Regions from separate parts of the Rahnella sp. 1L-D-7-B-C2 genome, predicted to be linked through region 2. Evidence: predicted binding sites of a transcription regulator. Region 2 holds the regulator's gene; each other region holds the start of a gene.
What was found. Region 2 encodes LexA, which represses DNA repair genes until DNA is damaged. Its sites were predicted from a motif close to TNCTGTATGTACATACAGNA; they were not measured.
Positions count from the first base shown of each region.

Region 1: the regulator LexA is predicted to act here: its motif matches at 3,184-3,203, upstream of umuD (translesion error-prone DNA polymerase V autoproteolytic subunit).
Region 3: the regulator LexA is predicted to act here: its motif matches at 6,374-6,393, upstream of AC0Z7K_RS08200 (YebG family protein).
Region 4: the regulator LexA is predicted to act here: its motif matches at 2,911-2,930, upstream of dinB (DNA polymerase IV).

Region 1 is NZ_JBXAVQ010000003.1:64,829-72,705, forward strand. Features, by position in the region: gene AC0Z7K_RS06525 (DUF6434 domain-containing protein) at 359-568, opposite strand; gene AC0Z7K_RS06530 (hypothetical protein) at 685-1,437, shown strand; gene umuC (translesion error-prone DNA polymerase V subunit UmuC) at 1,481-2,746, opposite strand; gene umuD (translesion error-prone DNA polymerase V autoproteolytic subunit) at 2,749-3,168, opposite strand; gene AC0Z7K_RS06545 (GDYXXLXY domain-containing protein) at 3,421-3,957, opposite strand; gene AC0Z7K_RS06550 (DUF4401 domain-containing protein) at 3,944-6,151, opposite strand; gene AC0Z7K_RS06555 (glycoside hydrolase family 1 protein) at 6,498-7,877, shown strand, end outside.
Region 2 is NZ_JBXAVQ010000024.1:23,043-30,919, forward strand. Features, by position in the region: gene dusA (tRNA dihydrouridine(20/20a) synthase DusA) at 1-673, opposite strand, end outside; gene zur (zinc uptake transcriptional repressor Zur) at 911-1,420, shown strand; gene AC0Z7K_RS22360 (CsbD family protein) at 1,597-1,806, opposite strand; gene dinF (MATE family efflux transporter DinF) at 1,999-3,363, opposite strand; gene lexA (transcriptional repressor LexA) at 3,488-4,096, opposite strand; gene AC0Z7K_RS22375 (diacylglycerol kinase) at 4,216-4,584, opposite strand; gene plsB (glycerol-3-phosphate 1-O-acyltransferase PlsB) at 4,725-7,205, shown strand; gene ubiA (4-hydroxybenzoate octaprenyltransferase) at 7,292-7,877, opposite strand, start outside.
Region 3 is NZ_JBXAVQ010000003.1:436,078-443,954, forward strand. Features, by position in the region: gene AC0Z7K_RS08170 (ABC transporter substrate-binding protein) at 1-338, shown strand, start outside; gene AC0Z7K_RS08175 (ABC transporter permease) at 430-1,368, shown strand; gene AC0Z7K_RS08180 (ABC transporter permease) at 1,387-2,202, shown strand; gene AC0Z7K_RS08185 (ABC transporter ATP-binding protein) at 2,199-3,782, shown strand; gene AC0Z7K_RS08190 (methyl-accepting chemotaxis protein) at 4,098-5,768, shown strand; gene AC0Z7K_RS08195 (GNAT family N-acetyltransferase) at 5,840-6,292, opposite strand; gene AC0Z7K_RS08200 (YebG family protein) at 6,409-6,789, shown strand; gene AC0Z7K_RS08205 (M48 family metalloprotease) at 6,853-7,877, opposite strand, start outside.
Region 4 is NZ_JBXAVQ010000013.1:100,247-108,123, forward strand. Features, by position in the region: gene gpt (xanthine phosphoribosyltransferase) at 1-42, opposite strand, end outside; gene pepD (beta-Ala-His dipeptidase) at 336-1,796, shown strand; gene dinB (DNA polymerase IV) at 1,838-2,896, opposite strand; gene dpaA (peptidoglycan meso-diaminopimelic acid protein amidase) at 3,177-3,902, shown strand; gene AC0Z7K_RS18445 (class II glutamine amidotransferase) at 3,873-4,640, opposite strand; gene lpcA (D-sedoheptulose 7-phosphate isomerase) at 4,667-5,248, opposite strand; gene fadE (acyl-CoA dehydrogenase FadE) at 5,518-7,877, shown strand, end outside.

The DNA.
Region 1 (7,877 bases), on a different contig from region 2:
CTACCTGAGTAAGAACTGAATGAGTGATCCTAAAATATACAGGCCGAATGCGATTTGTATCAGAGTGAATGCCCGCCGGACATAGCGCCATTCATGGCGTTCTCTGGCATTTGCCTGCGAAATAGCGCCACCGGGATCCTGCCTTTTTCTTCTTCTCCATCTCAGGTTTTCCCGAACCCCAATAATAATAATCAGTACAACCAATATTTTGAGAAGTACCAGGCTATCTATATTGAAATGTGTTTCCCAACTCCAGCTGGTATTGTGCATTCCTTGTTACCCTTCACCTTTTTGTTATAGAACATTATGGGTTATAACAACTAATCGGCTTTATATCCATGCATTAAACGGGGTTAATTTAAGGCGCCTGCCGGCGCGTCCATTCATCTGCCACGTCACCCAGATTTTTAGGCTGGTCATTGCGTATCCATGCCATAAAATCCCGATCAAATTTAAACTGTGCACCGCATTGCTCAAGCATGAAGCGCCGGACATTTTGGGTGTTTTTATAGTGCTTATCTACGGGGGTGGCGCGGGTTAATGTCTCGCTGTGCCAGTCAAATGCCATCTGTTTCTCCGGCGGAAAATGGTATGGTGAATAATAACGCAAAGCATGGGTATTTGGGGGAATGACATGACGAGTATCGGGATAATCAGACACACTCTGTGCAGGCATTGGGTAACATGTTAAAAAAAATTATTCTCTCAGTCAGTCTCTGTGGAATTTTATCGGGTTCAGCCGCAGCCGCTTCGGACAGTTGGTATGTCCTCGAGAATTACGAAGGAACGATCGGGAAATCTCCGGTTCATGTCTCTCTTCAGCGTTATTCCTTTGGCGGGGAGACAAATATCAAAGGAAGTTACTATTACGATAAATATCGTTCTCCCATTCCGCTCTATGGAAAAATAACGTCTGATGCCATCGTGCTTTGTGAGGTAGCTAATGATCAGGAATATGATGATTATCTGACCGAAGGTAAAAAATATGACCTCAGTACCTGCCCGTTAAAACTTAAAAAGGGTGGGGATGCTCTTCATGGTACCTGGCAGAACACCAAACGTACGCTGGATGTCGTCCTGAATATGACGGCTTCCATGGATAAAACCACAATCTCGGGCAACCCTGCGAAAACGATTGAAATTCCATTTTGGGGGCAAACGGCGTCTCATAGCTTTATTGGCGTTTATGAAATGAAAGATGATGGCCTTTCAGTGAATAAAGTGAAGGCTCTCAACAAGTCTTCAGGAAAAGTGGATCAGATCATCGATCCTCAATTGCATCAATGTGATTTTGGATTTTACATGACGGCTATTTACCAAAACATCGAGAGCCTGAGTAATTCCTCACAAATAGCATTGAATTGCTACAGCAAAACCGATTTCAGTGTCATTTACGGCCTTAATCAAGATAAGCAGACTTATTCTTTCGTCGATTAGCCCCTGAATCTCAGGGGGATCGTACATACAGCGACGGTTCCCCTTACACCTTCACCTGCAATAATTCATCCACCCGCGTGGTATACGCCGGCGACAACATTTCCCGTTTCATTGACCAGCCGCGCTGGATGCCTTGCCCGGCGAACCACACTTTGCCCATCCCTTTTTTGTGGATCTCATCCAGCGTCGCCATCAGCTGCTCGCTGTTCTTTTTCGGCTGGTACTCATCGAAGAGATTCAGCTGCGCCACGCCCTGACTGAAAAAATCGCCCAGCATCACGCCGCCTTTCTGATAGCGATAGCCCGGTTTCCAGATTTGATCGAGGCAACGCACGGCGGCGTTGAGAATGTCGCGGCTGTCCTGCGTCGGTGTGAGGAGTTTGAGCCCGGCGTAGTTGCTGTAGTAGGGAACTTTTGGGTCGTGCGGGCTGGTTTTAACGAACGCCGAGACGAAGCGGCAGTACTGATGCTCGCCGCGCAGCTTCTCGGCGGCGCGCACGGCGTAGTTGCAGATGGCTTCGCGCATATCCTGATACTCGGTGATACGTTCGCCAAAAGACCGTGAACAGATGATTTGCTGTTTGGTCGGCACCGATTCTTCCAGCGCCAGGCAAGATTCCCCGCGCAGTTCGCGCACCGTGCGCTCCAGCACCACGCTAAAATGTTTGCGGATCAGCGCAGAAGGGCTGTCGGCCAGCTGTAATGCCGTCTCGATCCCCATCATGTTGAGTTGTTTAGTCAGACGCCGCCCGACGCCCCACACTTCATCCACCGGCAGCAGGTTCATCAGCTTTCTCTGACGCACGGTCTGGGATAAATCCACCACGCCGCCGGTATCCTTCCACTTTTTCGCCGCGAAGTTCGCCAGTTTGGCCAGCGTTTTGGTCGGTGCGATCCCGACGCCGACCGCCAGATGCGTCTCTTTCCAAATTTTCTTCTGCACCTGCTTGCCAAAATCATGCAGTGAGATGCAGTTTTCAATGTTGGTGAGATCTAAAAATGCCTCGTCAATCGAGTAGACATCGACGGCGGGCGCCAGTTGTTCCAGCGTCTCCATCACGCGGTTGGACATATCGGCGTACAGCGCATAGTTCGAGGAGAACACCACCACGTTATGCTGGCGGATCGCTTCACGCATTTTGAAAAACGGTGCGCCCATGGCGATGTTGGCCTTTTTCGCTTCAGCGTTACGGGCGATCACGCAGCCGTCGTTATTACTCAGCACAATCACCGGCCGTCCCTGCAAATCCGGCCTGAACACGGTCTCGCACGAGGCGTAGAAGGAGTTGACGTCAACGAGGGCAAACATAATCAGCGTGCGGCGTAGATGATGAACGTGACGACGCCGAAAATCTCCAGTGACTCTTCGTCATTGAAGGTGATCGGCGAATAATGTGGGTTCATCGGCACCAGCTGAACCGACGGGCGGGTGCGCAACTTCTTCACCGTGAACTCGCCGTCGACGGCTGCCACCACGATGTCGTCGTGAACGGCGGTCAGCGAGCTGTCGATGACCAGCAGATCGCCTTCGCTGATGTTGGCATCGGTCATTGAATGGCCGGAGACCCGGACAAAGTACGTCGCGCTAGGGTGCGCAATCAGCAGTTTATTGAGATCAAGGCGCGACTCTACGTAATCCTGAGCGGGCGACGGAAAGCCGCACGGCACGCGATCGAGGAACAGCGGCAGGTCGATTTTTTGCTGATGCTCAGCGGGTGTGTACAAAATCATAGGAAATTCTCGCGATACTGGTTTTATATACAGTATTCACGTAAGCGGGATACCGATCAAGCCTGACAGCAGAAGAAAATCCTATCAGGCTGATGGGGGAGGGAATTTAGTGTGGGAGGAGGTAAAAGCGGCACGTTAACTCAATTCTAATTCGAAAATAAAAAGTGCAGTGCTCAGTGGTGCTCCTGTGCCCGACGCGGTTCATCGGGCATTTTTATGCTGGAATGTGCAAAACCTTGGCGGAGTACTGCATTAAGGCTCAATCACCTCACCGTCCTCATCCAGCATGGCGGTCAGCAATGCCGTACCGTCTTTACCTACCCGAAATGCCCCGTAGCGCGCATGAGCGAAACGTTCGGCGTGGCCCTCCTGAAAGAAATAAGCGTTGGTTCCTACCGTCAGCGAACCGGAATTCATATGGTATTTCACCCGTAACTGATTCGCTTTCAGGGGGTCACCTTGATCAAACCGTGCCTGAGTGACCTGCCGCTGAGTATCGAGATCCACAATGATGTTCCCGCTGAGGGGTAAACAAGGCGTGGAGGGGACGGAGATGCAAACCTGACGTTGCTGATATAACTCCAGCTGTAAAGGTCGGGTAATGGCATAGTTGAGAGCCATATAATCGCCCTGCATGAGAGAGCGCGGATCAACCGGCGCAAGTTGTAAGATCATCACCTCGCCCTGTTTCAGTAGCCGTTCTTTCTGCCAGATACCGGCATTGACTGCCACCAGCGCCAGCAATATCACACCCCCGGCCAGCCATTTCCTCAGATTACTGGTTTTCATAGGCACCTCCGGTGCGTGCAGGTAAAACCTTTTTGACCACCCATGTCAGCATCAGCAGTACCACACCGCTAACCAGCAGCAGCAGAGATTTTTGCAACAGAGTGACATCCAGGAAGTAGTACCAACCGGAAACATACAGCATGATGAAACAGCCACTGACCAGTAGAATATCCTGACTCCCCTGATATCGTGCCATCAGTAACAGCCACAGACCGAGGCCTATACCGGGAGCATAGACGGCGGCGGCGCCACAAAGGATTGCAGCCGGTAAAGTGATCAGCGATAAAGGGGTCTTTTCAACCAGCCGCTGGTACAGCGTATTGAGTAATAAACCTCCCGCGATCCCGCCCCCTAAACCGAATTGAATAGTGGTAAACCGCGGCATATCCCAGAAAAAATCAGAGATAAACCCGCCATTTATTGCCAGAAGGCACAGTACTATCAGGCCCGCAGGAATGCCATGAAGAAGCGGAGGAACGGCTTGTGCAAAATGGCCCGCCTGAAGATTCAGCTGATTCCTGACGATCCATAACCAAAATATGATGACACAAGCGACCAGCGCCGAAATTACCCAAAGACCGGCAGCCGGGAGTAAGTACAAACTGGTCAGAGAATGCCCCGACAGAACCAGCAATAGCGTTATGACAGTGATAGCCATAAACCGGTAAGACCGGTCGGGCATGGCGATTGCCATCACGGCCAGGACCGGCAGCGCGCACAGAGAACTCACCAGAATAAAGGTTTCTCCGTCGGGTTCGACGAGCAGAAAGACACCGAAACAAAGCCCGCACGTCGCCGCAATTGCCCATGCCAGTCCGATATGATGTTTTCCCTCTCCTCGGGTGCGTAACAGGCCGCCCGCGATGGCGGCAAGGATCAGCGAAGGGAGAATGACGGTGGCGGCATTAGGGTCGTTGAGCAAGTCAGCCATATAGAGAACCAGCGCCAGCAGCAACAGAAAGAGCATGGCTGCGACCCATCCACCGATGCTCAGCGCAAGCCTCAGATACCAGGGGAGATGGGAAGAGTGATCCTGCTGCTGAATTTCCTGAATCTGCGTTTGATTCAGCAAACCATGCTGACGCAGTTTTTCTGTCAACATGGTTAATTCTGCCGGTGCTACGTCGACGGGGGCGCGTTCGTACAGCCTGCGTCGCCAGTGCAGGAGTAACACACCGTTACCAGCCACCCACACTGCCATCAGGCAACCGATCAGAAACAGATCCCCCACATCGTAAGAGTTATCAAATAACTGCATGATCAGAACGCAGCCCGTGGCCGTCAGGCTGGCAGTCCCCAGAGTCAGCATGCAAAGATCCGGATGGCGATAACGGTAAAGGTAATAGCCCGTCAGCAAGGTGATTAACCAGAAGCCGGTAATCAACGTAAAGTGGATATCCCGACCCCAGTCGTACAGCCTTCCGGCGACGATGGAGGTCAGCAGCAGTAACAAAAACCCCGCCATAACCCGGGAGAACCAGCGGCTCGCCAGCCAGCTTTCGGGATGATGTTTTATCGCCTGCAAGGCCAGCGCCTCGCGCAGAATCAGGCACAGTGCCAGCACGGCCAGATAACCGTAAAGTGCCGCAGTGGGAAGATAGATCAGGCTGTCAAACGATAGGGCATCCTCCAGGGACAGCGACAGAGTGGTGTAATAGAGCTGGAACGCCAGATTAGCGACCAGCCAGCTGCAAAACCATAAACTGTTTTGCCGCGCAATCAGCGCCAGGGGCAGGAGAACGCATAGCCAGGCTCTGAACAACTCCCAGCTGTCAGCACCGGTCTGATACACCTGCCCATACAACGCAAACAAGGCGCCGAAGCTCAGCCCCGCCGCAAGCAAAGCGCTGCGCGCCGCGCGGTGATACCAGCGCCACCAGACAACGGCAGCCAGCGCGACGATCAGCAACTCCATCAGTGCGAATTTAGTTATCTTCGGCATGTGGGCCCAGTTCCACGCGACAAAAAACAGAGCACCGGCAACCAGTGACAATAAACCCAGACAAAAGAGCACCGGGATCAGGAAAGTACGCCACTGGGCATATCCTGGCCGCACACCGCAAAAAACGTAAATACGCTGACAGGCATCAGGGGTGAGATTCCCTCCTTGCACTAAGCGCTCGGTCTGACGGCAAAGATACTTTGCCGTTCGTGAAGGCATCCAGCTTATGCCATCTGGAGCGATGTCAATCATGATTCCCTGCCTTGAGTCGCGGTTGCATTAAAGAGAACCTTCTTTCGAAGGCATTAGTCTTGTTTGCCAGCGTATGTTTTATAACATCTTGTTATCATTGTAGCGTTCAAATTTCTGTTTTCCTGAACTTAGGTGGTTTTCAGGGGGCGTTGAAATCGCTGCTTTTATTTCGCCCTCGGGAAGTTACAGTGTATCTTTTAGTCCATCTGTCAGCTTACGGACAACGATGTCGTGGCTGATGTGGCTTTCTGCAAACGCTAAAACTGACGGGGAGAAACGTCGGTGGCGGTGATGATCAGACAGACGTTATGAGTCGATCCCAGACCGGGATTTTAAGGAGGAAGTGATGAAAGAGAAGTTTCCGCAGAACTTTATGTGGGGTGGGGCGACGGCCGCCAATCAGGTTGAAGGGGCATACGATCAGGACGGCAAAGGGCTGTCGATAGTCGATGCTATCCCCGGAGGAAAAAAACGGTTAAGTATTGTCTCCTCGCCTGAGTTTGATTTCTCCCTCGACACAACGCGTCATACTTACCCTAATCACAAGGGGATTGATCATTACCATCGCTTTAAGGATGACATTGCGCTGTTTGCGGAAATGGGGTTCAGGTGTTACCGGTTTTCAATTGCCTGGACCCGAATTTATCCGAACGGCATCGAGCAGCAGCCCAATGAAGCGGGACTGCAACACTATGATGAGGTGATTGATGCCTGCATCGCGCAAGGCATTGAACCCGTTATCACCATTTCCCATTATGAAATGCCGCTGCATCTGGCGAAAGAGTTTGGTGGCTGGAAAAACCGTGAGCTGATAGGTCATTTTGAGCGTTTTGCCCGCACGGTGCTGACGCGTTATGGCCATAAAGTGAAATACTGGATGACCTTTAACGAAATTAACAGCGCGGCACATTTTCCTATTATGAGTCAGGGGCTGACGGTAAAAACCGGCGCACTCGACAATCAGGCCAAATATCAGGCGTGGCATAACCAGTTCGTCGCCAGTAGTTTAGCGGTGAAAATTGCCCATGAAACCAATGCTCAGATTCAGATAGGTTGCATGATCCTCTATGCGACGAATTATGCTTACGACTGTGATCCGGTTAATCAGCTTGAAACCCTGAAAGAGACTCAGGCATTCAATTTTTATTGTGCCGACGTGCAGGCTGGCGGTAAGTATCCGTACTACGCAAAACGCCTCTGGCAGTCTAAGGGCGTCGAACTGGACATTCAGCCGGGTGATTTGGCGCTCATTGAACAACACACCGTGGATTACATTGGTTTTAGTTATTACATGTCTTCGACCATCAATAAAACCAATCCGGATGCGCAATCTGCGGAGGGCAACTTGCTCGGTGGCGCACGTAATCCTTTCCTGGAGGCCAGCGAGTGGGGCTGGGAAATTGACCCGGTAGGACTTCGTATCGCCCTCAATCAGCTTTATGACCGTTATGAGAAGCCTCTGTTCATTGTTGAGAACGGTCTGGGTGCTATCGATAAGCCAGATGAAAATCACTACATTGCCGATGACTACCGCATTAATTATTTGCGTCAGCATATTGAAGCCATGGCCGATGCGGTTGAAGACGGTGTGGAACTGATGGGATACACCCCGTGGGGCTGCATCGATCTGGTGAGTATGTCTACCGGTGAGATGAGCAAACGCTACGGGCTGATTTATGTCGATCTCGACGATAACATCAGCGGCACGGGCAACCGTTACAAGAAG
Region 2 (7,877 bases):
CTTCCAGCGTCTTAATCCCACCATTAATCGCCATCGTCAGATGCGGGAAATCACGCTTAAGCTGATAAACGCGTGGGTAATCCAGCGGTGGGATTTCACGGTTTTCTTTCGGGCTCAGACCGGAAAGCCACGCTTTGCGCGCATGAATGATAAACGTATCGCAGCCGCCTTTTTCAGAGACCTGACGGATGAAATCGCACAGGAATTCATAGCTGTCCTGGTCGTCGATGCCGATGCGGGTTTTGACGGTAACAGGAATTGACACCACGTCGCGCATCGCTTTGATGCAATCCGCTACCAGCGACGCCTGTCCCATCAGACAGGCCCCGAACATGCCGTTCTGCACACGATCCGACGGGCAACCAACGTTGAGGTTAATTTCATCATACCCGCGCGCTTCGGCCAGTTTAGCGCAGTGCGCCAGATCGGCCGGATTACTGCCACCGAGCTGAAGCGACACCGGATGCTCTTCCTCACCAAAGCCGAGATAATCCCCTTTACCATGAATGATGGCGCCGGTGGTCACCATTTCAGTGTAAAGCAGCGTCTGGCCAGTCATCAGGCGGTGGAAATGGCGACAGTGACGATCGGTCCAGTCAAGCATCGGCGCAACGGAAAAACGCTGAGCGGAAAACGGGGTGGTTTGGGGTATTTCGTGTTGAGTTTCTGACATCGACCTGACATTCGCTGAAGGAGTTCGTGGCGCTCCCTCCGGCGCACAGGCCAGAGGGAAGGTAGTTGCTGATTATACCACAGAACAAAGATTCGGCATCCGGTGCGGGTTTTAGGAGGCAGAATATGTCACAGCCCGGCGGCGCATAATTCGTCGATTTGGCCGAAGCATGATAAAATCAACAATGGCCACATGATGTGGCTTATCGATCCCAATCTGCGCTCAGAGAACGTTTTTATGACCCTGAATAATCCGGAAAAAGTCCTTTCACAAGCTGAAGAGCTTTGCCAGCAGCGTAATGTTCGCCTTACGCCGCAGCGTCTGGAAGTGCTGCGCCTGATGACGCAACAGCCCGGTGCGATCAGCGCCTATGACTTACTGGATTTGCTGCGCGTCAGCGAACCGCAGGCCAAGCCACCAACGGTCTATCGTGCGCTGGATTTCCTGCTGGAACAGGGGTTTATTCACCGGGTGGAATCCGCTAACAGCTACGTGTTGTGCCATCATTTTGAAGAGCCGAGCCATACGTCAGCGCTGTTTATTTGCGATCGCTGCGGTCTGGTGACGGAAAAAACCACTGACGGTATCGAAGAGCGCCTGGCGAAACTGGCACTGGATTCTGGGTTCGAATTACGTCATTCCGTAGTAGAAGCGCATGGTCTGTGCGGCGAATGCAAAGTCGTTGAGACATGCGAAAGCCACGACCACTGCGATCACGACCACACAATTGTGGTGAAGAAACGCTAAATTTTATATCGCGGGATTTGAATAGCGAGGATGCGGTGCTGTCGGGAGGACTTTACGGCTGACGTACTCAAGATAAAACAGTGGGTACATCCTTGTACCCGTATCCTGAAAGCGTTCCGGGTAGGAGCAGCTTCTACTCAGGATACGTCACTGAAACACGAGGGGGAGTCGCGTTTTTACCAGTGATATTTGTTGCTTGATTCCCAATCCTTGAGCTCTTTCTCGGCCTGATCTTTCTGATAGCCGTAACGCTCCTGAATCTTACCAACCAGCTGATCGCGTTTACCTTCCACTACGGTCAGATCGTCGTCAGTCAGCTTGCCCCATTTTTCTTTTACTTTGCCTTTAAACTGCTTCCAGTTACCGTCGGCTTGGTCCTTATTCATAAAATATCTCCTGTTACCTTAGGGTTTATGGAGCTGCGGGTTACCGCTGCAGCTCGGGCTTAACACTTCTAAGGTTAGTAGAGAATTTGGATTTATCCTGCAAACGAAGGGATAAAACGCGTTATTAGGATTATTCCAAAGCAGGATATAACGACTAACCGCTATATCCTGCCATGTAAAAAAGTCGCCAATTCAGTGTGATGACGAGGAAAACCATGCGTCTCGCTGCCAGTACCGGTGCCATATCCAGCCGAGAGAAACGCCCCGCAGCCCGAGGAAGACGGTCAGCGCCAGCCACAGCGCATGGTTGCCCAAAAGCGGTAATGACAGCAACGTCAGTCCATACCCGAGTGCGGCAATCGCCATGCTGTTGCGCATATCCCGCCCGCGGGTCGCGCCGATAAACATACCATCGAGCAGGTAACACCAGACCGCGACCAGCGGCAGAACAATCTGCCATCCCAGATAACTGTCAGCCAGCTGGCGCAGCTCTGGCAGAGACGTCAGCGCATTAATAATTTGCTCGCCGGTCAGGGCATACAACAGCGCAAACGCCAGTGCCACCAGACCCGCCTGCCGACAGGCTGCGCGCCATACCTTCAGCAGTTTTTCACGGTTACGGGCACCAAACGCCTCACCGGAATGGGCTTCAATCGCGTAAGCAAAGCCATCGAGCGCAAAAGCTGTAAAGGTCAGAAGATTCATCAGAACGGCATTCACCGCAACAATATGGCTGCCGAGCCGCGCCCCGAGAATAGTCAGCGAGGCGAAACAGAGCTGGAGTAGTAACGAACGCAGCATAATGTCACGGTTGAGACTCAGCAACCGGTGCAAGTCGCCGCGCCACGATGAGGTCAGCAGCGGGAAAGTGATCCCCCAGCGCTTCATCACACGCCAGACAAAACACAGCCCGATGAACAGCGTGAAATACTCCGAACAGGCAGTTGCCGTCGCTGCGCCCTGTACATTCCAGCCGAGCCCTATCACCAGCCACAGATCCAGCACGATGTTAAGCAGGTTACCGGCAATCAGTAAAATCACCGGCCCGCGCACGTATTGAATTCCGAGGAGCCAGCCCAGGATCACCAGATTTGCCAGAGAAGCGGGCGCGCTAATCCAACGGATTTCAATAAACAGCCGCGCCTGTTCCAGCACCGACTGACTGCCGCCAACAATGTAAAAAGCCCCTTCCATCAGCGGATGACGGAACAATAAAATCACCACACCCGCCAGCACAGCCAGAAGAAAAGGCTGCACAAAAGCGCGCGCCAGCAGGACTTTATCTTTCGCGCCGAGCGCCTGCGCGGTCATACCGGTGGTACTCATGCGCAGGAACAGCAGCATCATGAACAGGAAGGTGGTGATCATCGAACCCACCGCGACGCCGCCGAGATAATCCGGGCTGTCGAGATGACCGATCACTGCCGTATCCACCAGTCCCAGCAAAGGCACAGTGATATTAGAAAAGATCATTGGCAGCGCGAGCATCCAGAGGGCTTTATCGGTCGGGCTCAGAAAAGTGTGTTGAAACTTTTGCAGAAGGGATTGATGTTGCATAGAGAATCTCATGCCGGAGGTTCAGGATATGCCTAAAATGAAATCGCCCCGTGAGGGGCGATGATGCGAAATTCGTGTGACTTAGTTCAGGGGAAAGCGCAGAAATCGCATTTTCGTTGACTGATTAGATCCAGTCGCCGTTGCGAATAACACCAACCGCTAAGCCTTCAATGCTGAAGTTTTGCTCACGCAGATCCACCACAATCGGCTGGAACTCGCTGTTTTCAGGCAGTAACTGCACCACGTTGCCTTGTTTCTTCAGGCGTTTTACCGTGACTTCATCATCGATACGGGCGACGACAACCTGGCCATTACGCACGTCCTGCGTTTTATGCACGGCCAGAAGATCACCATCAAGAATCCCAATATCGCGCATCGACATACCGCTAACGCGCAGCAGGAAATCCGCGCTCGGTTTAAACATCGCGGGATCTACCTGATAGTGTCCTTCGATATGTTGCTGAGCCAGCAGAGGTTCACCGGCGGCTACACGGCCAATGAGCGGTAAACCTTCTTCTTCTTCCATCAGCAGACGGATACCGCGCGAAGCCCCGGAGACAATCTCAATGACGCCTTTACGCGCCAGAGCTTTCAGGTGTTCTTCCGCAGCATTCGGGGAACGGAACCCAAGACGAGCGGCAATCTCCGCGCGGGTTGGTGGCATACCCGTAGTGGAGATATGATCGCGAATCAGGTCATAGACCTCTTGTTGTCTGGTCGTTAAAGCTTTCATTCCGCCCCCTGGTTGTTTATACAGTCTAGCTGTGAGTATATACAGCTATACGGGCAATGAAAACCTAAGATTGAATAAAAACAGTGCATAAGCGCGATTCCTGGAATACAGATTCCAAATCAGAACCATCGCGGCCAAAAGATGCTGACCCAGACAAAAATCGCCAATATGATGGTCAACAGTACAGCAGCCGACCCGATGTCTTTGGCACGTCCTGAGAGCACGTGAAACTCAGGCCCGATGCGGTCGATTGCGCATTCCACGGCGCTGTTGAGCAATTCCACCACGCAAACCAGGACCACCGAGCCGATTAGCAGGATGCGTTCGATGCTGCTCACATCGAACCAGAATGAGAGCAAAATTAAGGGGATAGCCGCACTGGCTTCCTGACGGAAAGCCGCTTCATTTTGCCATGCCGCTTTCAGCCCTTTCCATGAATATCCGGCTGCTTTATAAATTCGGGTAAATCCAGTGACTTGGTTCGCCATTCTGTTACTGATCCTTGAGGGGTAGTCCTTCGGGTGTTTGATGCATTTTAGCGGTTTAATGGTCTCTCATCACCACAGATCTCATTTGAGCTTTCTGGTATCCTTGCGGCGAAATGGCTAACAAGAGGCTTCACGTTTTTATGTCAGGTTGGCGTAGACTTTATTACACATTATTGAATTTACCGCTTTCATTGCTGGTAAAGAGCAAAGTCATACCTACAGATCCGGTGACCGAGTTGCACTTAGACCCGACGCGCCCGATCCTGTACGTATTACCTTATAACTCCAAAGCAGATTTGCTGACCCTGCGTGCGCAGTGTCTTGCCCAGAATTTGCCCGATCCGCTGATTCCGCTGGATATCGACGGCACACTGCTGCCAAGCCATGTGTTTATCGCTGAAGGCCCGCGCGTGTTTTCGTATTACACGCCGAAGCAGGAATCCGTAAAGCTGTTCCACGACTATCTGGATCTGCACCGTAATAATCCGGATTTAGACATTCAGATGTTGCCCGTCTCGGTGATGTTCGGACGTGCACCGGGCCGTGAAGGTCAGGATACGCCGCATCTGCGCGTGCTGAACGGCATTCAGAAATTCTTCGCCGTGTTGTGGCTAGGCCGCGACAGTTTTGTCCGCTTCTCTAATACGGTGTCGTTGCGCTACATGGCGACCGAGCACGGTACGGATAAAACCATCGCGCAAAAGCTCGCCCGCGTGGCGCGAATGCACTTCTCTCGCCTGCGTTTGGCAGCAGTCGGCCCGCGCCTGCCTGCCCGTCAGGATTTATTCAATAAGCTGCTGGCCTCGAAAGCCATTGAAAAAGCCATTGAAGATGAAGCGCGCAGCAAAAAGATTTCACACGAAAAGGCCCAGCAAAACGCTATCGCGCTGATGGAAGAGATTGCCGCGAACTTCTCTTATGAAGCCGTGCGCCTTTCCGACCGCGTACTGAGCTGGACGTGGAACCGCCTGTATAAAGGCATCAACGTGAATAACGCCGAGCGCGTGCGCCAGTTAGCGCAGGACGGTCAGGAAATCGTGTATGTGCCCTGCCACCGCAGCCACATGGATTATCTGCTGCTGTCTTACGTGCTCTATCATCAGGGGTTGGTGCCACCACACATTGCAGCCGGTATCAATCTGAATTTCTGGCCAGCCGGCCCGATTTTCCGCCGTCTGGGTGCGTTCTTTATCCGTCGTACCTTTAAAGGCAATAAACTTTACTCGACCGTGTTCCGCGAATATCTGGGCGAGCTGTTCAGCCGGGGTTATTCGGTGGAATACTTTGTCGAAGGGGGCCGCTCGCGAACCGGGCGTCTGCTGGAGCCAAAAACCGGCACGCTGGCGATGACGATTCAGGCCATGCTGCGCGGCGGTTCCCGCCCTATTACGCTGGTGCCGATTTACATCGGTTACGAACACGTGATGGAAGTGGGAACTTACGCGAAAGAGTTACGCGGCGCGACCAAAGAGAAAGAGAGCCTGACTCAAATGCTCAACGGACTGCGTAAGCTGCGCAACCTCGGTCAGGGCTATGTGAACTTCGGTGAACCTCTGCATCTGACCACCTATCTGAACCAAAACGTGCCAACGTGGCGTGAGGCGATCGACCCTATCGAAGCCCAGCGCCCGAGCTGGCTGACGCCGACGGTGCAGGATCTGGCTGAGCAGATTATGGTGCGCATCAACAATTCAGCGGCTGCCAACGCCATGAACCTGTGCTGTACCGCGCTGCTGGCGTCCCGTCAGCGCTCACTGACCCGCGAACAGTTGACTGAGCAGATTGATTGCTACCTGCAGCTGCTGCGCAATGTGCCGTACAATGCTGATTCAACGGTGCCCGATCTGACCGCCGATCAGTTACTTGATCACGCGCTGAACATGAACAAGTTCCAGGTCGAAAAAGATAATATCGGTGACATTATCGTTCTGCCGCGCGAGCAAGCCGTACTGATGACGTACTACCGCAACAACATCCATCATATGCTGGTGTTACCATCGCTGATTTCAAGCATCGTGATGCACCACCGTCTGGTCACCCGCGAGGAGTTGCTGCGTCAGGTTGAACTGATTTATCCGATGCTGAAAGCCGAACTGTTCATGCATTTCGATAAAACCGATCTGCCACAGGTGCTGGATGTTCTGACGCTGGAACTGGCGCGTCAGCAGATTATTCATCTGGAAGATGATGAGTTATCGCTGAACCCGGCACGTATCCGCACGCTGCAACTGCTGGCTGCCGGTGTACGTGAAACATTGCAACGCTACGCGATCACCTTCTCCTTGCTCACAACCAATCCAAGCATTAACCGCGGTGCGCTGGAAAAAGAGAGCCGGATTATGGCGCAGCGTCTGTCGGTGCTGCACGGTATCAATGCCCCTGAGTTCTTCGATAAAGCGGTATTCTCAACGCTGGTTGGCACGCTGCGCGCAGAGGGTTATATCAACGATATCGGTGATGCGATTCAGGAACAAACGCGCGAGATTTACAACATGCTTAGCGACCTGATGACGCCAGACATCAAACTCACTATCGAAAGCGCCGGTATGCCTTCCGAGCTGCCACAGCCGACTGAACCGCCGGCTGAACCTAAGATGGATGTGCGCGATACCGATCATTAATCGCCCGTACTAGCGCTTTAAAAGGTAGAAAACAAAACGCCCGGACTTTGCAAAAAGTCCGGGCGTTTTTTCATTGTCTGAAGGGATTAGAAACTGAACGCCGACAGACTCATCAGGATGCCAAGGAACAACACCAGGCCAACATAGTTATTCTGACGGAAAGCCAGGAAACAGGCGTCACGTTCGCGCTTCGCGATCAGTTTTTGCTGGTGCGCAAATAGCGCTGCGGCCAGCAACAGCGACCAGTAGAACGGCGCGCCAAGCAGGGAAAGATGCCCGACCATCGCCATCAGAACCAGCGTTGCCAGCTGCAACAGGCCGATGATCAGCGTGTCAAAACGGCCAAACAAAATGGCCGTCGATTTTACGCCAATCTTCAAATCGTCATCGCGATCGACCATCGCATATTGCGTGTCGTAGGCCACCGTCCAGCAGATATTTGCCACGAACAATAACCAGCAACTGAGCGGAACGGTTTCACTGACGGCTGCGAAAGCCATCGGGATCGCCCAGCCAAACGCCGCGCCCAATACAAACTGCGGCAGATGGCTGACGCGTTTCATGAACGGGTAAATCCACGCCAGCGCCAGCGCGGCAAGCGAGAGGAAAATCGTCATGCGGTTGAGGGTCAGCACCAGCAGGAACGACACCAGCACCAGCCCGGCAAACAGC
Region 3 (7,877 bases), on a different contig from region 2:
AGAAAGCCTTTGTGTCATCAAACTGGGCAAACCGTCCGACCGCCGATGCGCTGCTCTCTTTAGTGTTCACCAGCCAGTCTTCGTGGAATGAGTCCGCCTGGCACGTTCCGGCCTTTGATGCGATGGTGAAAGCCGCGCGCGGTGAGCCGGACGAAACCCGCCGTAAGCAGATTTACCATGATATTCAGGTGATGCTGGTCGATCAGGGCAGTGAAATCATTCCGCTTTACGCCGATGCGCTCGACGGCTGTTCGTCAAAAATCAAAGGGTTCACCTCCGTTCCGGGAATGCCGCTCAGTGGTAACCGCGCGGCAGAGAAAGTCTGGATCGAAGGCTGAGCCGGGTAAAATAATGTCTGATTTGTCCTCACCAAATACAACTCAACGGCCTGCGGGCCGTTTTTCGCGCCTCCATTCGTCGCTTTTCGGCATGGTGCTGGTGCGCCTGTTTTACGGCGTGCTGATCGTGCTGGCGGTCTCCGTGCTCATTTTCGCCGGAGTGCAATTGTTACCGGGAAATGCCGCGACGGCGATCCTCGGTCAAAGCGCCACGCCTGATGCTATCCGCGAGCTGAACCTGCAACTCGGGCTGGATAAACCGGCGGTCAGCCGTTATCTGAGCTGGCTGTTTGGCATTCTGCATGGCGATTTTGGCACCAGTTTTTCCACCCGTGAAGCCATCAGCGGCCCGTTGTTTACCCGCCTGGGTAACACGCTGTTTCTGGCCGGATGCACCGCCGCCATCGCCGTTCCGCTGGCGCTTTTAATCGGCTTTATCTCCGTGCGTTATCACGGCAGCTGGGTAGATACGCTGCTCAACGCCGTCACCCGCGCTACCGTGGCGCTGCCGGAATTTTTCTCCGGCTATCTGCTGATCCTGATTTTTGCTATCACGCTGGCGTGGGCGCCGAGCAACAGCAGCATCACGGCATACATGCCGCTGGCTGCCAAACTCTCGGCGATTTCCCTGCCGTGCGCCACGCTGGTGCTGGCGATTCTCGGACACATGAGCAACATGACCCGCGCCGCGCTGATTGCCGCGCAAAGCTCAGCCTACGTAGATACCGCGCTGCTGAAAGGGCTTGCGCCGTCGCGCATTCTCTGGCGTCACGTACTGCCGAACGCCATCGGCCCGATTATCAACGTCGTGGCGATCAATCTGGCCTATCTGATGGTCGGTGTGGTGATTGTCGAGAATGTCTTTGTGTATCCGGGGCTCGGGCAATACATGGTCGACAGTATCAGCAAACGCGATATTCCGGTGATGCAGGACTGCGCGCTGTTGCTGGCCGGGATTTATATCCTGCTGAATTTGCTGGCAGATGTGATGGCGCTGGTCGCCAATCCGCGTTTACGCCACAACCGCTGACTTTTAGGAATTGCTGCAATGCCTGCTTTAAAACCTTCCTCGATACTCGGTCTGCTGGTGCTGAGTCTCTTTATTCTTATCGCGATTTTTGCGCCGTGGCTGGCACCGCACGCGCCGGATCAAACACTTGGTATGTCCTGGGATTTACCGGGGCCAAACGCCATTTTGGGCACCGATAATCTCGGTCGCGACCTGCTCTCAAGGCTGATCTGGGGGACGCGCGTCTCGCTCGGCGTCACCGCGCTTGCGGCGCTGGTGGCGTTTGCGGTCGGTTGCACGCTGGGGTTTATCGCCGGTCTGCGCGGTGGCTGGCTGGATCAGGTCATTTCTCGCTGTAACGACATCGTGATGGCCATTCCGACGCTGATTCTGGCGCTGATCGTCCTCGCTGTGCTGCCGAAAACGATTCCGGTGCTGACGCTGGTGCTGGGTCTGCTGGAATCGACCCGCGTGCTGCGCGTGGCACGATCGCTGGCGGTGGATATCGGCGTGATGGAGTTTGTCGATGTGGCACGCCTGCGCGGCGAAAGCCTCGGGTGGATCCTCTGGCATGTGATTTTACCTAACGCGCTACAGACGCTGATCGCCGAATTCGGCCTGCGCTTTATCTTTATTCTGCTGTTCCTTTCGGCGCTGTCTTTCCTCGGATTAGGCATTCAGCCACCGACCGCCGACTGGGGCGGGCTGGCGCGTGATAACAAGGACGGCATTTTGTTTGGCGTCTGGGCGGCACTGGTTCCCGGCGGCGCGATTGCCGTGCTGGCGCTGGCGGTGAACGCCGTGGCGGACTGGCTGATGAGCGGTACCACCCGCGTGTGGGGGAGAAAAGGATGAGTCTGTTAACCGTAACAAAACTGTCTGTTGTTTCCGCCGGTAAAAACCCGCGCACGTTAGTCGATAATGTCTCTTTCACCGTCAAACGCGGTGAAGTGCTGGGGCTGATTGGTGAATCCGGTGCGGGGAAATCCACCATCGGGCTGGCGATCCTCGGGCATTGCCGTCAGGGGATGCGCATTGAATCCGGCAGTATTCTGTTCAACGGGCAGGAGCTGACTACGCTGTCTGACCGCCGCTTGCGGCAGGTGCGCGGACGGCATATTGCCTATGTGGCGCAGTCCGCTGGCGCAGCCTTTAATCCGGCGATCACCTTGGGTGAACAGGTGATTGAAGCGGCGCTTAAGCACAAGGTGTATGACCGCCAGCAGGCGCAGGCAAAGGCCATCGAACTGTTCGGACTGCTCGGTTTGCCGCAGCCGCAACAGTTTTATCAACGTTATCCGCATCAGGTTTCCGGTGGGCAGTTACAGCGCGCGATGATCGCCATGGCGCTGTGCGCAGGGCCGGAACTGCTGATTTTCGATGAGCCGACCACTGCGCTGGATGTCACCACACAGCTCGGCGTACTGAAAGCCATCAGCGATGTGATCCGCATTTCCGGCGTGGCGGCGATTTATATCAGTCACGATCTGGCGGTTGTCGCGCAAATCAGCAATCACATTATGGTATTGCAGCAGGGTAAAACCGTGGAACAGGCGCCGGTAGAACAGCTTCTGACACAACCGCAGCAGGATTACACCCGCCGCCTTTTACATGCACAGGGCGAAGAAAAAATGCCGCAAACCGGCGAGGCACCGGTTGCGCTGTTTATCGATAACATCAGCGCCCGTTATCACGCTCAGCCTGTTTTGCAGAACGTCTCGCTGAGCCTGCCGCGCGGCCGCACGCTGGCGGTGATCGGCGAATCCGGCTCGGGGAAATCGACGCTCGGTAAAGTGATTTGCGGGCTACTCAGCCCGGAATCCGGAGAAGTGAGTCTGGAAAATCAAACACTGCCGGCCAGTTTGCGGCAGCGCAGCCGTGCGCAACTGCGCGACGTGCAGCTGATCCATCAGATCCCGGATACCGCACTGAATCCGAAAGAACGGGTCGGCAGCCAGATCGCCCGCGTGCTGTCCTGCTTTTCCGATCTCCACCGCAGCCAGCGCGACACCCGCGTCAGGGAATTGCTGGCGCAGGTCGGACTGCATGCTGAACTGGCGCAGCGTTTTCCCTCTGCGCTTTCCGGTGGTCAGAAGCAGCGCGTCTGTATTGCACGGGCGCTGGCGGCGCAGCCGAAACTGATTGTGTGTGATGAACCGACGTCTGCGCTCGATCCGCTGGTCGCCCGCGACGTGCTGGCGCTGCTGCGTAAAATCCAGCAGGACACCGGTATTTCCTATCTGTTTATTACCCATGACTTGCAGGTCGTGCGCGAAATTGCGGACGAAGTGGCGGTACTGAAAGCGGGCAGGATTGTGCGTCAGGGGCCGGTCGTTTCTACACTGGTTGAACCGCTGGATGATTACACCCGCGAACTGCTGCGTTCGGTGCCAGAAATGCGCGTCGGCTGGCTGGAAGAAACCCTGACTGCCTGATCACAAGGCAGAATGATGTTGCGTAACGTGCACTGTTTCACCCTCCCGGCGCTGGTGGCGTCGGTATTTCTGCTCACCGGCTGCCCTGAAACGTAATCTCTGTTTATAACGTTACTTTGTTCAGTAACGTTATAAATTCATTCACCTCTCTTTACACTTTCCCTTAAATATCCCGGCTAAAGTTCCCCTTATTGATACCGATAACTCATGTGAATTAAATAATCATTAGAAAGTAGTCCCGCTATGTAATCATCAATATATTGAATTATTTTCATTGTATTTGTTTTTTATTGGCCCGGAAATAAGGGAAATAACATGTTTAAACTGATCAACAATATGCGGGTGGGCAGCCGCTTGGGTGCCGCATTCGGCCTCATCATCCTGCTTCTCATCATCGTCAGTGCCACTGCCGTTATCAAAATAAGCAGCATTAACAGCAGTATCGAACAAATTATCAACGATCGTTATGTAAAAGTCCGGCTGGCATTTGATGTCCGTGACGGCGTGAATGATCAAATAAAGTTTTTGCGCGGAATCGTTATTGATACGAAAAACACCGAGCAAAATAAGAAACGTTATTTGCAACTTGATGACACCATCAAAAAAACCAATCTGGCGATGGATAAAATTGCCGCGATTCAGTCCACGCCAACCGGAAAACAAAAAATTAAAGCGTTGCAGGATGCCAGTGATGCTTTTGAAGCCGGAAAGGAACAGTTGATTGGTCTGGCCCGCGCCGGTGATATGGAAGGCGCCACCGAATATGTGCTGCGTAAACTGACTACCTCACAGAATGCCTATCTGGGGCTGGCCACCGCTTTTGCTGATTCTCAGGATTCGCAGTTGCAGGCCGAAGGGAAAAAAGCCGTCGCTGATGGTCAAACGGCGATTCAGCTGACGCTGATCTTCTCGGTGATTGCCGTGCTGCTGGCCATGATCCTGGGTTATTTCCTGACCCGCTCGATCATCCGTCCGCTGGGCACCGCCGTACAGGTGGCTGAAAGCGTGGCCGCCGGGGACCTGACTACGGACATCCGTGTGAACTCTTCTGACGAAACAGGCCAGCTTATGCAGGGGCTGAAAAATATGAATGAAAACCTGCTGCGCATTGTGACTGAGGTCCGTTCAGGCACGCAGGCTATCAGCAGCGCGTCCAGCCAGATCGCCGCCGGGAATCTGGATTTATCCTCACGCACCGAGCAGCAGGCCAGCTCGCTGGAAGAAACCGCCTCGGCGATGGAACAGATGACCGCCACCGTAAAACAGAACGCTGATAACGCGCGTCAGGCTAATCAGCTGGCGGCCCGGGCATCACGCGTGGCCGTCGAAGGGGGCGAAGTGGTCGGGCAGGTGGTCAGCACTATGGAGGGAATCAACGTTTCTTCACGCAAAATTGTCGATATCATTTCTGTGATTGACGGCATCGCCTTCCAGACCAATATTTTGGCGCTGAATGCGGCGGTAGAAGCTGCCCGTGCCGGTGAGCAGGGGCGCGGTTTTGCGGTTGTAGCTTCGGAAGTGCGCAATCTGGCGCAACGCTCTGCTTCTGCGGCGAAAGAAATCAAAGTACTGATCGACGATTCGGTATCGAAAGTCGATAACGGCACGCAACTGGTCGCTAAAGCCGGTGCCACCATGGCAGAAGTGGTGTCCAGCGTGAAGAACGTGACGGATATCGTCGGCGAGATTTCAATCGCCAGCCATGAGCAAAGCACCGGAATCGAAGAGATCAACAAAGCCATCACACAGATGGATGAAGTGACGCAGCAGAATGCCGCGCTGGTGCAGGAAGCCTCGTCGGCGGCGTACTCGCTGAACGAGCAGGCCGAGCGTCTGGCGGAGTCGATCAGCATCTTTAAAGTCAGCGCTGCGGCGGTTAATACCGCTGTACGTCAGCCATCGCCGCTGAAAAGACCTGTACTGTCGTCTGGCCGTGCGCTTTCACCGGCGAACAAAAGTGACGAAGGAAACTGGGAGACGTTCTAAAGTCCGGGAGACGTTTTCTGGTAAAAGGTGAAATTCTGACGCCTGTGGTTCGGGCGTCAGAAATACAGAACCTATTGTTTGTTGAGATAGATGTCAGGACGGGCGATCGCCCACGCGTAATCCGGCGTATTGACCGGCTCATAGCCAAACTTCTTGTAAAGCCATGGCGCAGTGGTGGTAAAGAGCATCATGCGACGTAATCGCGCGGTAACCGGGTGTGACTGACAGCACTCCACCAACCATCCCCCCAGATTTTTGCCCTGATAATTCTCCAGAACATACACATCGCACAGGTAGGCAAAGGTGGCGTAATCGGTGATAAATCTGGCGAATCCAATCTGCTTATCTTCGTCGAACAACCCGAAATTCAGGCTGTTGTCGATGGCATCGCGCACGGTCTGTTCATCAATACCTGCCGCCCAGGTTGAACGGGTCAGATAATGCTGAATGGCTGAAATATCCATCTTTTCAACGTCAGTGGTGATGAGGTACCCGTCTTTCGTCCAGCATTGCACATCTTTCATTGATATCACCGTATAATGAGCCCGTTAAAATACTAACGTAAAAATTTAAATGTATGATGTCAACGTCATCCATTGTTGATATACTGTATATAATTACAGTATAAGGAGTGAGAATCATGGCTGTTGAAACAAAATTTGTTGTCGTCAGAAAAGGTGAAGAAAAAATGACATTTGCCAATAAGAAAGAAGCGGACGCCTACGACAAAATGCTCGACATGGCGGATACTTTTACTGACTGGCTGTTACAGAGCGAAATTGAGATCGATGAGGTTCTGGCGGAAAATATTGCGCTGCACCTTGCCGAGCAGAAAGATACCGTTCAGCACATCCTGCGCACCAGCAAACTGCCGGAAGCAGAAACTGCACCTGCCGACGTAAAGGCCGACGCTCAGACAGCACAAGAGACACACGTTGAAGACGCGGAAGTTGCAGAACATGCAGAACACGCCGAAGACGCTGTAAAAACTAAGAAGGTTCGCGCGGTTAAAGCGGCCTGATGAAATAGAGCCCCGCTGAACGCATTTCACAAGGCGTTCAGCGGGGCTTTTCGTTACCGGATTTTAGCCTTGCGCAGCGGCAGCCTCTTCCTCTTGCTGTAACGCACGCACCGTCTGGTGACGATGCCAGTAGTAGCCCAGCGTATTTTTAAACCCTTCAATTTCCTTTTTCAGACCTGGCAGACGGATCTCACTGCGCTTTTTCCCCTGCGCATTCGGCTGGACGTGTTGCAGATACAGTACTTCAGTACCGAACTGGCGGATCACATTGATGTTCTTCACGTTATCCCACTCCAGTAATTCCCCCGTATCTGGCTTCACGACGCCCTGATAGTTGATCTCGATTTGAGAACCATTTTTCAGCGTAAAGGCCACTGGCGGGAAATGTTTCAGTACCAGCGCCGTCTCTTCTTCACCTTCAGGCTGATAACGCCATGCCAGACTTTCCTCATGTACCGATGAGAAGTCACGCTCATACTTCTGCCACAGCTGCTGCTCAATCTGTTCGGCAACCGGCATAAGATCCACCCAGCTTTCAGCAGGGGGTTCAGCGGCAATCGCCGCATAGCCCAACTCTTCCACGTGGTAACCGACGTTGCGCATTCTTTCCGTCAGCGGCGGGTGGGAGTCAAACGGGTGCGGTACATCCTGCTCGCGCATCAGGCTGATAAAGTCTGGCGAGCTGACGTGTTGCGGCAGGCCTGCGGCTATCGCTTTGCTGATCCCCAACTCGTTCTCATGCAGGGTTTTGTTATCGAACAGGGTGCGTTCAACTTCGCTGCGATAGCTGGCATAGGCTGATATTTTAATCAGTGATTCAATAATCGCGGCAGGCGTGGTGTGCGTCGCTGCGCTGTGGTCGGCGATGAACTCACGTTCACGGCTGTTTCGCTGCCATGCCAGTTCGAACAACATGCGGTACAGGCACAGAGGATAAAAGACGATAAGCGTCGCGACGTTCTGACCCATCAGGTGCGTATACATATCAAAACGGTGCAGCTTCGGCCCGAGCAGCGCGCCTGATGCGGTATCACCTTCATGCAGATGTGTCAGCTCATGCACCATCACGCCGTCTGCCTGTGCGGTAG
Region 4 (7,877 bases), on a different contig from region 2:
GATTTGCAGCATGTCCCAGGTTACAACGTATTTTTCGCTCATAAAGGTGTCCCAGCCAGTGAAAAGACGGCTTCTAAGAATGTATTCGGGGGAAAAAAGGTTGCGCGGGATTATAGAGATTCTGGCTCACAAAAACCAGCGATTATCTGGCATCAGGTGCCCAAAAACCCTGGATTTTCTGCCCGCATACGCGCACAGCGTAAGATTAAGTGATATTCTGTCAGGCCACTCGCCACAACGTCTGGCGGGGATTACTTAACCTTAAACCTACAGCATCTCAATCAGTTCGCCTGCACATGGAGCCTGAATGAGCTGACTGTTACAGGAGACTTATAGTGTCTGAACTGTCTCAGCTTTCGCCACAACCGTTGTGGGATATTTTTGCCAAAGTATGTTCAATTCCGCACCCTTCTTATCATGAAGAAGCGCTGGCAAATCACATCGTTGAATGGGCACAGGAAAAAGGTATCCACGCTGAGCGTGATGAGGTCGGCAACATTTTGCTGCGCAAACCGGCCACCCAGGGCATGGAAAACCGCAAAGCCGTCGCCCTGCAGGCTCACCTCGACATGGTGCCGCAGAAGAACAACGATACCGTTCATGATTTCACTAAAGATCCCATCCAGCCGTTCATCGAAGACGGTTGGGTAAAAGCACGCGGCACCACGCTGGGTGCTGATAACGGCATTGGTCTGGCCTCTGCGCTGGCGGTTCTGGCGGATGAAAGCGTCGAACACGGCCCGCTGGAAGTGCTGCTGACTATGACTGAAGAAACCGGTATGGCGGGCGCATTCGGCCTGCAACCAAACTGGTTACAGTCTGAAATCCTGATCAACACCGATTCCGAAACCGAAGGCGAAATCTACATGGGTTGCGCGGGCGGGATCGATTTCACTGCCACGCTGCCATTAAGCCGCGAAGCCGTTCCGGCCGGTTTCAGCACGCTGAAACTGACCCTGAAAGGTCTTAAAGGCGGTCACTCAGGCGCTGATATTCATCTGGGTCTGGGCAATGCCAGCAAACTGCTGGCCCGTTTCCTGGCCGATCACGCGCAATCCCTCGGTCTGCGCCTGCTGGACTTCACCGGCGGCACGCTGCGTAACGCGATCCCACGCGAAGCCATCGCCACGCTGGCTATTGCTTCTGACAAAGCTGACGCGCTGAAAGCGGCTGCGCAGGAATTCCTGGCGACGATCCAGTTCGAACTGTCTGCGGTAGAGAAGAAAATCGCGCTGGTGGTTGAACCGGCTGAAAGCCCGGCGAAAGTGCTGACTGTCGACTCACAGGACAAATTCCTCGCACTGCTCAATGCCACACCAAACGGTGTGATCCGCATGAGCGATGACGTGAAAGGCGTGGTCGAAACCTCCCTGAACGTCGGCGTTGTCACCATGAAAGAGGACGAAGTGGCGATCAACAGCCTGATCCGTTCGCTGATCGACAGCGGGAAAGAGTACGTGGTCAGCATGCTGAACTCACTCAGCGCGTTGTCTGGCGCGAAAAGTCTGGCAAAAGGCAGCTATCCGGGCTGGAAACCAGAGCCAAGCTCACCGGTCATGACGCTGGTGCGTGAAACTTACGAAACGCTGTTCAATAAAACTCCGAACATCATGGTGATCCACGCCGGTCTGGAATGCGGTCTGTTCAAAAAACCGTACCCGGATATGGACATGGTCTCCATCGGGCCAACCATCACCGGCCCGCACTCGCCGGATGAGCAGGTTGAAATCGAAAGCGTTGAACTGTATTGGAAACTGCTGACGGCGTTGCTGAAAGCGATTCCTGAGCGTAAGTAATTGTTTTAGCTCCTCCCCCTGCGAAGGGGGAGGAGCTAACATTATTCCCAGGGCAACAGCAACTGCCGCTCTATCTGCGGATCCTGCAACGTTACGTGCAACCCGACCAGCCTGACGCCACGCCCGCCCCGCCGTTGATCCCAGGCTTCACGTGCCACTTTCAGTAAATCTTCTTTATTGAGCACCGGCCAGACGTGTTCCTGCGTGGTCTGCTGAAAATCATGAAATTTGAGTTTTACGCCTTGGCGCGCGATGCGAAGAGTAGGACTGACTTTGCTCAGCCGCGTATGCAGTTCGGGATATAAGCGTTCGATCAACGCCGCACACTCTTCCCAACTGTGTATGTCTTCCGCCAGCGTCCGCTCGACGCCCACCGATTTCCGCAGCCGTTCAGCGGAAATTTCACGCTCGTCGATACCCTGACAGCGCTCCCACAGGACACGGCCAAACTTGCCAAAACCTTTGAGCAACGCGGCCAGATCATAGCGTTGCACATCGCCGCAGGTAATAAGTCCGTGTTCCTGCAAGCGCTGGGCGGTCACTTTTCCGACGCCGGGAATTTTGCTCAGCGGTAAATCTTGTAAAAACGCGTCGACTTTATCCGGCGTGATCACGAACTGGCCGTTGGGTTTATTCAGGTCAGAGGCGATTTTCGCCAGAAACTTGATGGGCGCGATACCAGCCGAAGCGGTCAGATTGATTTCATCAGAGATCGCCTGACGAATTTCTGCGGCGATAAGCGTGGCGGAGCCGTTGCACTGGGTGGCATCGGAGACATCCAGATAGGCTTCGTCGAGGGACAAAGGTTCGATAAGCGGCGTATAACGCGCAAAGATTTCACGGATGTGGTTAGAGGCTTCTTTATAGGCTTCCATTCTGCCAGGGATGACTTTCAGGTGCGGGCAAAGTTTCAGCGCCATCCCGGTGGGCATCGCGCTGTGGACGCCGAATTTACGGGCCGGATAGTTGGCGGTGCTTATCACACCACGACGATCGCGGCTGCCGCCGATGGCGATCGGAATGTCGCGCAGGGACGGATCATCGCGCATCTCAACGGCCGCGAAAAAGCAGTCCATATCCACGTGAATGATTTTACGCATAGCCCTCCCCTGATAACTGTATAAGTATACAGTGAAGAGATGCAATTTCAAACACAGAAAATAATGGTTAATTTCACTTAATGAATCTGGCCTGATGGCAAGTACAAACAATTAACATTAAGAAATCTATTATTCATTATTTGGTGATTGCTAAAAATTTAATCAGTATTAATATGGCAACGTTTCAGACAGTCAGTACATAAGAATCAATCAGTGGCGGTCTTAAAGATGGTGACATCTTCAGACAAAACATCAGAATTATTATTAAGCAGGATTTAGAATGATCAGAATCGCGCTGTTCCTTGCGATGCTCCTCAGTTTGCCTTTATTTACAGCAAATTACGCCGTGGCCAGCGAACCTGTCCCGGTTAACGCTGCGCTTAAAAAGCAGTTGTTAGGCGCTCCGGTATATATCCAGATTTTCAAGCAAGAACGTAAACTCGAATTGTACGCCCAGCTCGACGGCGAATTTCGTCTGATCGGCAGCTATGGTATCTGTGACTTTTCTGGTGGTTTGGGGAATAAACGTCGTGAAGGCGACTTCAAAAGCCCGGAAGGTTTCTACAATGTGGATATCCACCACCTGAAACCAGACAGCCGCTTTTATCGCGCGATCAATATCGGTTTCCCGAACGCCTATGACATTTCCCAGGGTTACTCAGGCAAGTACCTGATGATCCACGGTAACTGTAAATCCATTGGTTGCTATGCAATGACCGACGGCTACATGGATGAAATCTTCACCTATGTTCAGGCCGCTTTCCAGTATGGTCAGCGTAATCTGCAGATCAGCATTTACCCGTTCCGTATGACGGATGCCAACATGCAGGCACATAAAAACTCAAGCTACATTAACTTCTGGCGTCAACTTCAGCCGGGATATGCGTACTTTGAGAAACACCATCAGGCACCGAACGTGGTGGTGACTGACGGTAAATATGAAGTGCTTCAGCCGCTGTCCAATACCCCGCTGTCCTCACAGCTGGCGTTCACCCAGGTGAAATAACGCGAACTCGCCTGGGGCAATTTTGTTCCAGGTTTCGTTTGCAGTCAGCGGTTGCGTGGCAATCACGGTGACGACATCATTGGGTGTCGTCTGCTGCTGAAAATCAATCTCCACATCCTGATCTAACAACGTGGCCTTGCCAAACGGGGCGCGGCGGGTGATCCAATACAAATTTGTCGAACAATAGGCCATCACAAAATGCCCGTCCGACAACAGCATGTTAAACACCCCTTTCTGCCGTAACTCATCCGCCAGCGACGCAATATAGCGAAATACCGCCGGCCAGCTCGCAGGCCGGCGCGGATAACGTTCCGTCAACTTGTGCAGCAGCCAGCAAAAAGCATATTCGCTGTCGGTCTGACCTATCGGGCGCAGCGTGCCGGTATCGAGCTGGCGATAACCGCGCAGCTGACCGTTGTGCGCATAGGTCCAGTTGCGGCCCCACAGTTCGCGGGTAAACGGATGGGTATTCTCCAGTGCCACTTCGCCACGGTTTGCCTGACGGATATGGGAAATCACCGCACAAGATTTGATTGGGTATTCCTGAACCAGGCGGGCGATGGGCGAATTAAAGCTCGGCAGCGGATCTTTAAAAGTACGACAGCCATTCCCCTCGTAAAAGGTAATGCCCCAACCGTCTTTATGCGGGCCTGTCCCGCCACCGCGCTGCACTAATCCACTGAAGCTAAAGCAAATATCAGTAGGAACGTTAGCGCTCATCCCGAGCAATTCGCACATCTCCCGCCTCCTTTACAACAAAGGTCTTATGCCTTCGCCATCTCTTTTTCGATCAAGAGAATTAAAATATGAATGACTTTAATATGGATTTCCTGCACACGGTCTGCAAAACCAAAGTGCGGAACGCGAATTTCCACGTCGGCAGAACCGTCCATTTTACCGCCGTCTTTACCGGTCAGGGTAATGACTTTCATGCCTTTGGCACGGGCCGCTTCGATGGCTTTAATCACGTTGCCGGAATTGCCTGAAGTCGAGATGCCGAGCAGCACGTCGCCTTTCTGGCCTACGGCTTCAAGATAGCGGGAGAAAATGTATTCGTAACCGAAATCGTTGCCGACACAAGAGATGTGGCTGACGTCGGAAATCGCAATCGCCGGATAGCCCGGACGGTTTTCGCGGTAGCGGCCCGTCAGTTCTTCCGCGAAGTGCATAGCGTCGCAGTGGGAACCGCCGTTGCCGCAGGAAATCACTTTCCCGCCCGCTTTAAAGGAATCTGCCAGCAGTACTGCTGCACGTTGAATAGACTCAATATTTGCCGGATCGCTGATAAATTTATTCAGCGTTTCAGCAGCTTCGTTCAGTTCAGTACGGATAATGTCCTGGTACATAGCAACCTCTTTTATGTCCATTTGCAGCCGTGTTGTACGCGGCCGATAGCAATAAAACTTTCCGCTGTGCAGTGTAACGGATCGGCGGATCGCCGAGAAGCAATGAAGCGGTAATGATTCCGATAGTTTCCATTTTTGACGCTTCGTGCGGCCGGTTTGTGAGCTGTGTTGTAATTAGTATGTAAACACATTGATAAAGAAATGAGCATGGACTAAAACCATTATATCCCTACAACAGGTCAGACCTCCTACTACTCAGGGGCTTTACTATGATGGTTCTTAGCATTGTTGCATTTATCGTTATCCTGGGCGCGCTGTTCTATCACCGCGTCAATCTCCCGCTTAGCAGCCTGATTTTGCTGGCGTTTACCGCCGTGATGGGCGCAATCAACCTGTGGACGCTGTGGCTGTTGCTGCCGCTGGCGATCATTTTATTGCCACTGAACATCCCTGCCGTACGCCGCGCATTATTCTCGGGACCGGCGCTTCGCACCTTCCGCAAGGTCATGCCCGCCATGTCCCGCACGGAAAAAGAAGCCATTGAAGCCGGTACGACGTGGTGGGAAGGCGATCTGTTTGGCGGTAAGCCAGACTGGAAAAAGTTGCAAGATTACCCGGAACAACGCCTGACCGAAGAAGAGCAGCGCTTTATCGACGGGCCGGTGGAAGAAGCCTGCCGCATGGCGAATGATTTTGAGATAACCCATGAACTGGCCGATTTGCCGCCGGAGCTTTGGGCGTATCTGAAAGAACATCGCTTCTTCGCGATGATCATTAAGAAAGAATACGGCGGTCTGGAATTCTCCGCTTACGCTCAGGCGCGCGTTTTACAGAAACTGGCGGGGGTATCAGGGATACTGGCGATCACCGTCGGCGTGCCGAATTCCCTCGGTCCGGGCGAGCTGCTGCAACATTACGGCACTGAAGAACAAAAGGATCACTATCTGCCACGTCTGGCCGAAGGTCTGGAAATTCCGTGTTTCGCGCTGACCAGCCCCGAAGCCGGTTCTGATGCCGGTGCGATCCCGGATTTCGGTATCGTCTGTAAAGGCCAGTGGCAGGGCAAAGAAGTGCTCGGCATGCGCCTGACGTGGAATAAGCGTTACATCACGCTCGCCCCGATTGCCACCGTGCTCGGTCTGGCGTTCAAACTGAAAGATCCCGATCACCTGCTCGGCAATGATACAGAACTGGGCATCACCTGTGCGCTGATCCCAACGGATACTAAAGGCGTAGAAATCGGCCATCGTCACTTCCCGCTTAACGTCCCGTTCCAGAACGGCCCTACGCGTGGTAATGACATCTTCGTGCCTATCGACTACATCATCGGCGGCCCGAAAATGGCCGGCCAGGGCTGGCGTATGCTGGTGGAATGTTTGTCGGTTGGCCGTGGCATTACGCTGCCATCCAACTCAACCGGCAGCCTGAAATCACTGGCGCTGGCGACCGGCGCTTACGCCTATATCCGCCGTCAGTTCAAACTGCCGATCGGCAAAATGGAAGGTATCGAAGAACCGCTGGCGCGCATTGCGGGTAACGCTTACGTGATGGACGCTGCGGCGACGCTTATCACCAACGGCATCATGCTTGGCGAAAAACCGGCGGTGCTGTCGGCGATTGTGAAATACCACTGTACGCACCGTGGCCAGCGCGCCGTGATGGATGCAATGGATATCACCGGCGGGAAAGGCATTATGCTCGGTAAAAGCAACTTTGTGGCCCGTACCTATCAGGGCGCGCCAATCGCGATTACCGTTGAAGGTGCCAATATTCTCACCCGTAGCATGATTATTTTCGGTCAGGGCGCGATCCGTTGTCATCCTTACGTTCTGCGTGAAATGGCGGCGGCAGAGAAAAACGATCTGGTTGATTTTGACCGCGCACTGTTCGGACATCTTGGCCACGTCGGCGGCAACACGATGCGTAGTTTCTGGCTCGGCCTGACCCGCGGCCGTACCAGCGATACGCCGGTGAACGACGCCACTGCCCGCTACTATCAGCACATCAACCGTCTGAGTGCCAACCTGGCGCTGCTGGCCGACGTGTCGATGGGCGTGCTCGGCGGCAGCCTGAAACGTCGTGAACGTATTTCGGCGCGCCTCGGCGATATCCTCAGCCAGATGTATCTGGCGACCGCCACGCTGAAACGTTTTGATGAAGAAGGTTGTCACGAAGCTGATTTACCGCTGGTTCACTGGGGCGTGCAGGATTGTCTGCATCAGGCAGAAGTGGCGATTGACGATTTGCTGCGTAACTTCCCTAACCGCTTTGTCGCAGGCGTGATGCGTCTGGTGGTGTTCCCGCTCGGCGGCGCTCACGCGGCACCGTCCGACCGTCTGGATCACGAGCTGGCGCGTATTCTGCAAGTGCCATCCGCGACCCGCAGCCGCATCGGTCGCGGTCAGTATCTGACGCCAAGCGAGCACAACCCGGTCGGTCTGCTGGAGCAGGCGCTGGAAGATATTCTGGCTGCCGAACCGGTTCATAAACGCCTGTGCGAGGCGATGGGGAAAAAGCTGCCGTTCACCCGTCTGGATATTCTGGCGCAAAAAGGTCTGGATGCCGGTCATCTGAGCGCCGACGATGCGCGTATTCTCAGTCGCGCGGAAGAGAGCCGTCTGCGGTCTAT